DNA from 3 places in the Massilia sp. genome. Region 3 is predicted to be linked to each of the others. Evidence: predicted binding sites of a transcription regulator. Region 3 holds the regulator's gene; each other region holds the start of a gene.
The links. The regulator FliA, encoded in region 3, starts transcription of late flagellar genes. The targets are predictions, from matches to a motif close to CTAAAGTTTNNNNNNNNNNNGCCGNTA.

Region 1 (2,263 bases), on a different contig from region 3:
AAGTCGGTGGCCAACCTCGACATCAGCACCTTCGATGGCGCCCAGGCCGCCATCAAGACCGCCGATGCGGCACTGTCGGCAGTCAACAGCCAGCGCGCCGAGTACGGTGCACTGCAGTCGCGCTTCGAATCGGCGATCTCGAACCTGTCGTCGTCGACCGAGAACCTGTCGGCATCGCGCAGCCGCATCGTCGACACCGACTTCGCTGCTGAAACCGCGAAAATGACCCGCGGCCAGATTCTGCAGCAGGCCGGCACCTCGATGCTGGCCCAGGCGAACTCGCTGCCGAACGGTGTCCTGTCGCTCCTGCGTGGCTAATGGTTGACGGACTAACCAGTCCATCCGTGTAGTCAAACGGCTCCTCGGCTGAAGAAATTCAGCCGGGGATTTTTGCTTAGGGAAGTCCCATGAACATCCAATCTCTTGGCTCATCCGTGGCGCAGCGCCTGGAAGAGCGCACGCTTCCAGCACTCGAGCAGCAGAACGTCCAGCCCGCCAAGGCCCGGCCGGCGCAAGCGCAGGAGGCGCCCCCGCCTTCGCGCGAACAGGTCGTCGATGCCGTCGGGAAGATCAATGAAAGCATGCGCGCCTCGTCGCAGAGCCTGGAATTCGCGATCGACGAAGACAGCAAGGAAATCGTGGTCAAGATCATCGACGAAGGTACCCGCGAAGTGGTGCGCCAGATTCCTTCGGTCGAAGCGCTCGAGATCGCCAAATCCATCGACAAGATGCGCGGTCTCCTGATCAGCCAGACCGCCTGAAGACGGTCCGGCTTGCAGCCCGGTGCCCGCCCTCCACCAGGGAGGCACCGGCTTGCATGCCTGTCAACGTCCTCTTCTCCATGTCCTACTAATTGAATTAGGACACATTTCCCACTCTTAAGTCCGGTTTGCTTCTGTCGATAATGACTTACATTATCGCTTTCACGGGAGAAACAAAGTGGGCATCAGTTCAAGCGGCATCGGTTCCGGGCTCGACGTCGACGGCATCATCAGCAAGCTGATGCAGGCCGAAGCGGCGCCGCTGGCCAACTTCGACAAGAAGTCCGCCGCACTGCAGGCGCGCATGAACGCGCTGAGCAAAGTCAGCGCGGCGGTGGGCGCCTTCCAGGGCGCACTGACTTCGCTGAACTCTCCCTCGACCTTCAGCGCGCTGAACACCAGCAGCGGCAACAAGGACATCCTGGGCGGCACCGCCGGCGCCGGCGCGGTTGCCGGCAAATACAAGATCAACGTGACCCAGATGGCCTCGGCCCAGAGCCTGAGCACGGCCGGCCGCGCCAGCATGAGCGCGACCATCGGCGCCGGCGCCAAAACCACCCTGACCTTCCAGTTCGGCAGCATCGGCGGCGGCACCTTCGGCGTGGCCGGCGGCCAGCTGAGCGCCTCGACCGCCGGCACCGGCATCAGCAACGGCTCCCTGACGCTCAACGGCACCGCCATCACCACCAGCGGCGCGACCCGCAGCGCAGCGCAACTGGCGGAAGCGATCAATGCGAAAAGCGACACCACCGGCGTGACCGCCAAGGCCGGCACCGCAAGCAGCGCGGCCAACCTGTTCGCCGGCTTCGGCACCGTCACGACCACCGCCACCTCCAGCTATGCCTTGACGGTCGGCGGCGTGCAGATCGTGTCGCAGGCCGGCACCGGCTCCTCGCTTGGCAAGGCCCAGATCGATGCCGCCCTGACCGACGGCACCGTCAGCGCCGCGTTGGCCGCCGCCAATATCAGCTTCACCGGCACGGCCGCCGCCGGCACCCTGCAGTTCACCGCGGCGGACGGCTCCAACCTGACCGTCGCCGAAATCATCGGCGGCAGCGGCGGCGCCACCGGCGGCCTGAAGGGAACCGGCGTGGCCAATACCGGCACCAGCGCCACCACCACCGCCGGCGTGACCCTGAGCTCCACCGACGGCAGCCAGATCCTGGTCGGCGGCAGCAACCCGGCCGCCGCCGGCTTCAGCGCCGGCCCCGCCGGCAGCTACCTCGGCGGCGCCACCTTCAGCCAGGACGGCGCGCAAGCCAGCGGCACCGTGACGCTCGAGGCCGGCGACCAGTCGCTGCAGGGCATCCGCGACGCCATCAACAAGGCCAACATCGGCGTCACCGCCACCATCGTGTCCGACGGCGGCGACAACCCCTACCACCTGGTGCTGACCTCGAACAAGACCGGCGAAAAATCCTCGATGAAGATCGGCGTCGACGGCGTCGACGGCCAGCCGCCCGATCCGGCCATCGCGGCCCTGCTCGGCCACGACCCGGCCG
Region 2 (2,263 bases), on a different contig from region 3:
CCACTGGTGCGCCAGCTCGTGGGCATTGATGTCGAAGGTGCGTTTCTTGACCCTTTCCGGGCTTTTCTTCGGGTCGTACAGCAGGGTCGGCTCGTTGTAGACCACCGCGCCCCAGTTTTCCATGGCGCCGTTGAAGCCGCCCGGGATGGCGATCTGGTCCAGCTTGGGCAGCGGATACGGGATGCCGAAGTAGTTGTTGAAGTAGCGCAGCAGGTCGCGCGTGGCCCCCAGGGCGAAGGCGGCCGAGCCGAGCTTGCCTTCGGTGGTGACGATGCCGATGTCGACGCCGTCCTGCCTGGCGGACAAACGTTCGAGTTCGCCAGCCACCAGCACCACCAGGTAGCTCGGCATCTTCGGGGTGTTGCCGAAGCTGATGCGCTGCATGCCGCCGCCGAGGTCTTCGCGCTTGTCGATCGGCGTGGTCGAGTAGGCCTTGAAATTGCCCGGCACGTCGACCGTGAGCTTGAAGCGGGCGCGGAAGGCCGGCTCGTCCCAGGTCGGGAGCATGCGGCGCGCGTCGGTCGGCGCCATGGTGGTGGCGATCAGCTTCTTGTCGTTCCCGCCCGCCTTGTAGTTCACGTAGAACAGGCCGCGCCCTTCGCGGTTGATCTGGCCGCGGAAGGCCAGCGCCAGCTGGTACTTGCCCGGCGCCAGCGGTTGGGGCAGCGCGAAGCGCAGGGTCTGCTGCTGCCTGTCGAGGATGGGCTCGAGCGGCAGCTTGCCGATGCCCTTGCCAGACAGCGAAGCGGCGTCGATCTGCATGTTGTCGGCATTCAGCATGATGGTCGAGGTCGGCTTTAAAACCTCGATCTCGACCGTCTGGGTGCCGTGGAAGCTGTTGGTGGCGAGGTCCGGCACCAGGTGGGCGTCGTACTGCAGCGGCACCACGTCCTTCGGCAGCTTGCCCGGCGTGGCCGCGAATGAAAATGGCGCCTCGGCCTGCGCCGTGGCGGCGCCCAGGGCCAAGGCAAGCGCGGCGGCAGCCTTGCGCGCCCGCGCGACTGGCATGTCTCTCATAAGTCTCTCTCTCGCATCTGTTTTTATTTGTCGGCCCCTGCGCGCTTTGGCGCAAAGACCCAGCACGCACTGTAGGAAAGCCGGGCGCCGCCTGCGCGCGGATTGCGACAGACTGCAAAAAACGGGGCCAGGCTGCGCAAACCGGGGAATGGCGGGCGCGGTCCGGAGCATGCGAGGCGGATTGAACATGCATGAATAGCAACATTTTCATCTGCCGAAAAAAATCAAAAAAATTTTCGAAAAAGCCTAAAGTTCCCGAAAGCCCATCCGTAAACGCCTTAGATACCCGGCAATCCGGCCGGCGTTGATTGCCTTGGTGCCAACATGACCTCGAACGACGTCCTCTCGATGTACGAAAACCTTGCTGGCCTGAGCAGCCAGATGAAGGGCGCCGCCGAGGCTGGCGACTGGACCGGTTTCGACAAGCTGAACGTGCAGGCGGCGGTCGCCGCGGGCGCCGCGATCGGCGGCGTACCGGCGCTCGACGGCGCCAAGCGCCAGCGCAAGATCGACCTGCTCAAGCAACTGATGGCCAATGACCGCGCGATCCGCGAGGTGACCGAGCCCTGGATGGGGCAACTGGACCGCGCGATGTGCGCGCACTGATTCAGTAACGCAAATCAAGAAGAAGGCGCCCGCGAGGCGCCTTTGTTTTTGGCGTAGGGTGGCCGGGTCTCCCGGCCGCGCGTTCAAATCTCGGGTGAACAGTGGCGCGGCTGATCAATGACCGGTTGAACGCGCGGTCCGCGAAGCGTGATCTGGTCCACTGGACCAGATCACCCCTACGATTCGAGATTGCTCAGCTTGCCCAGGCAGCGCCGCTGGTAACTGTTGAGCCCTTCCGTGACGAGCGCGTCGTCCTCGGACAGCTTGCCGGCATCGATCAAGAGGCGCAGCTTGGCGATGCGATCCCCCTGCGCCAGCGCCTGCGCCAGGTTCGTCCCTGTCGGATCGCCCGCACTGGCGATCGCCTCGGCCACCGTGTCCGGGAAATCCCAATGCCTGGCGATCACCGCCGACAACTGCCGGCTGCGCGCCAGCAGCTCCACCCCAAAGGCTTCGCTAGCCGGCAGCTTGCCGTTCTGGCAGACGCGGTCGGCCAGCCGGAAGGCGACGATCAGCCCGACGTCCTGCATCAGCCCGGCCAGGCAGGACTCGAAAATGTCGGCCGCCACCGCCGAGGCCATCAGGCTCGCCGCCACCGCGCATTTTTCCGAATGGTTCCACACCAGGGGCGCCGCGCGCC
Region 3 (2,263 bases):
GTGGCGAGGTCGTGGAAGACTTCGGCGAGGATCTCGTACTGGGCCACCTTGTCGCTGACGATGGCTTTCAGTTTGTTCCCGACCGGATGGAAGAACAGGTTGGCCAGTCCCACGCCGTACACGGTGGAGACGAAGGCGACCGCGATGCCCGAGCCCAGGCGCGACGGATCCGACAGGTTTTCCATCACGTGGATCAGGCCCAGCACCGCGCCCAGGATGCCGATGGTGGGCGCATAGCCGGCCGCCGACTCCCAGATGCGCGCCGCCTGGCGCTGCGAGAATTCGTAGGCGTTGATCTCGTTCTCGAGCAGGCTGCGCAGCTTGTCGGGCTGGATGCCGTCGACCACCAGGCGCAGGCCCTTCTGGACGAATTTATCCTTGGTGCCCATGTACTGCTCGAGCGAGAGCAGGCCGTCGCGCCGCGCCGACAGGCTCCACAGCGCGATCTCGCGCGAAAGCAGCTCACGCGTGGACTTGGGCGGCACGAAGACCCAGCGCAGCATGCGCAGGCCCAGCATGAAGCTGCGCCGCTCGCTCTGCAGCAGGGTGGCGCCGAAGGTGCCAATCACCACGATGGCAAAGGCGGACGGATGGATCAGCGAAGCGAACTTGCCGCCGTCCAGCGTATGGCCGATGAAGATGCCCGCAATCGCGAGCACCAGGCCGGCTACGCTGGCCCAGTCCACAATTGCTCCCGCAGCGTGGCACGTAGGCGCGACACGGCCTGGGTGTGCAGCTGCGACACCCGCGACTCGCTCACGCCCATGACGGCGCCGATCTCCTTCAGGTTGAGTTCTTCCTCGTAGTAGAGGCCCATCAGCATCTTCTCGCGCGGCGGCAGGTTGTCGATGGCGTCGATGACGGCCTGGCGGAAGCCCGTATCGAGCAGGCTGCGCAGCGGATCGCTGTCGTCCACCGCATAGCGGTCGAGGAAGCTGTCGCTGCCCCCGTCCTCGCCCTGGTCGTGGAAGTCTTCGTAGTACAGCAGCTGGTGGCCGCCGCCGTCGCCCAGCATCTCCTGGTAGTCGGCGAGCGACATCTTGAGCGACTTGGCGATCTCGGATTCGCTGGCCGGACGGCCCAGGCGCTGCTGCAGCGCCTCCATCGCGGCCTCGACCTTGCGCATGTTCTGGCGCGTGGAACGCGGCATCCAGTCGCTGTTGCGCAGTTCGTCGAGCATGGCGCCGCGGATGCGCAGCACCGCATAGGTCTCGAACTGGGCGCCGTGGTTGTCTTCGTAGCGGTTGATCGCGTCGAGCAGGCCCATCATGCCGGCCTGGACCAGGTCATCGACTTCCACCGAAGGCGGCAGCTTGGCCTTCATGTGGTGGGCAAGGCGCTTCACCAACGGCATGTGCTCCGTCAGCAAATGGTTCTTGTCCGCTTTCCCTTTGACCGTGTACATGCGTTCTGCTTTTCTCTTCTTCTCTAGGTACGTCCCATGCCCGGCATCGCGTGCAGCGCGAACTTGCCCGCCAGGCGCCGGAACGCGACCGAGGCCCCCGCCAGCGGGAAGGCATCGACCACCGCCCGGCCCAGGCGCGCGGCCCGGTGCAGGTACTCGTCGGCCGGCACCGAGCCCATCGAGCTCAGGCTGACCGCCAGGTAACGTGTTGCCGCAGCAGACATATTATCGTATACCACCTTGGCCTCGGCCTCCGTCGCGCCGGTCACCAGGATGCCGAAGGGACGGCGGCCCAGCTGCTGGGCCAGGCGCTTGATCAGCGCGTAGGCATTCGTGATCGAGGCGGCGGAGGTACCGACCTGCACCACGATCTCGGAACTGGCCATCAGCGGCAGCGGAAACTCGCCGCCTGGTCCCAGTTCGCCGTCGACCATCACGATGCCGGCCTGCGCCACCAGCACGTCGAAGGTCTTGGCCAGGCGGCGCGCATCGTCGTTTGCCGTCATTCCGGCGGGGCCTTTCAGCGTCACCACAGAAAATCCTTGCGGCACCTGGTGGATGACCTGGTTCAGGCCAACCTCCTGGCGCGCCACCGCCGCCAGGGTGGCGGCGCGGTTCAGGCCCAGGCGGCGCGCCACGCCGTAGTCGCGTTCGCAGGCGTCGACGATCAGCACGTCGTTGCCCAACTGGGCCAGCGAGGCGCCCAGGTTGACCAGCATGGCGCCCTTGTCGTCTTCAGGCGTGGCGGACAAGAACGTGACGATGCGCGGGCGCGGGCCCTGCAGCATCCGGCGCAGGCCTTCGGCTTGGTCGAAATCGAAACTAGCCAAGGTGCACCTCGCGCAGTGAACGGTCCTG

Region 1: a site for FliA is predicted at 878-904, ahead of fliD (flagellar filament capping protein FliD). Genes of this name have one in related genera too.
Region 2: a site for FliA is predicted at 1,264-1,290, ahead of ACK4S9_RS07120 (flagellar protein FliT). Genes of this name have one in related genera too.

The regions. Positions count from the first base shown of each region.
Region 1 is NZ_JBKBOV010000052.1:21,732-23,994, reverse strand. It holds gene ACK4S9_RS20705 (flagellin) at 1-318, shown strand, start outside; gene ACK4S9_RS20700 (flagellar protein FlaG) at 408-761, shown strand; gene fliD (flagellar filament capping protein FliD) at 940-2,263, shown strand, end outside.
Region 2 is NZ_JBKBOV010000009.1:1,352-3,614, reverse strand. It holds gene ACK4S9_RS07125 (M1 family metallopeptidase) at 1-1,017, opposite strand, end outside; gene ACK4S9_RS07120 (flagellar protein FliT) at 1,342-1,623, shown strand; gene ACK4S9_RS07115 (HDOD domain-containing protein) at 1,800-2,263, opposite strand, start outside.
Region 3 is NZ_JBKBOV010000008.1:27,731-29,993, forward strand. It holds gene ACK4S9_RS06525 (flagellar motor protein) at 1-686, opposite strand, end outside; gene ACK4S9_RS06530 (RNA polymerase sigma factor FliA) at 668-1,405, opposite strand; gene ACK4S9_RS06535 (MinD/ParA family protein) at 1,429-2,235, opposite strand; gene flhF (flagellar biosynthesis protein FlhF) at 2,228-2,263, opposite strand, start outside.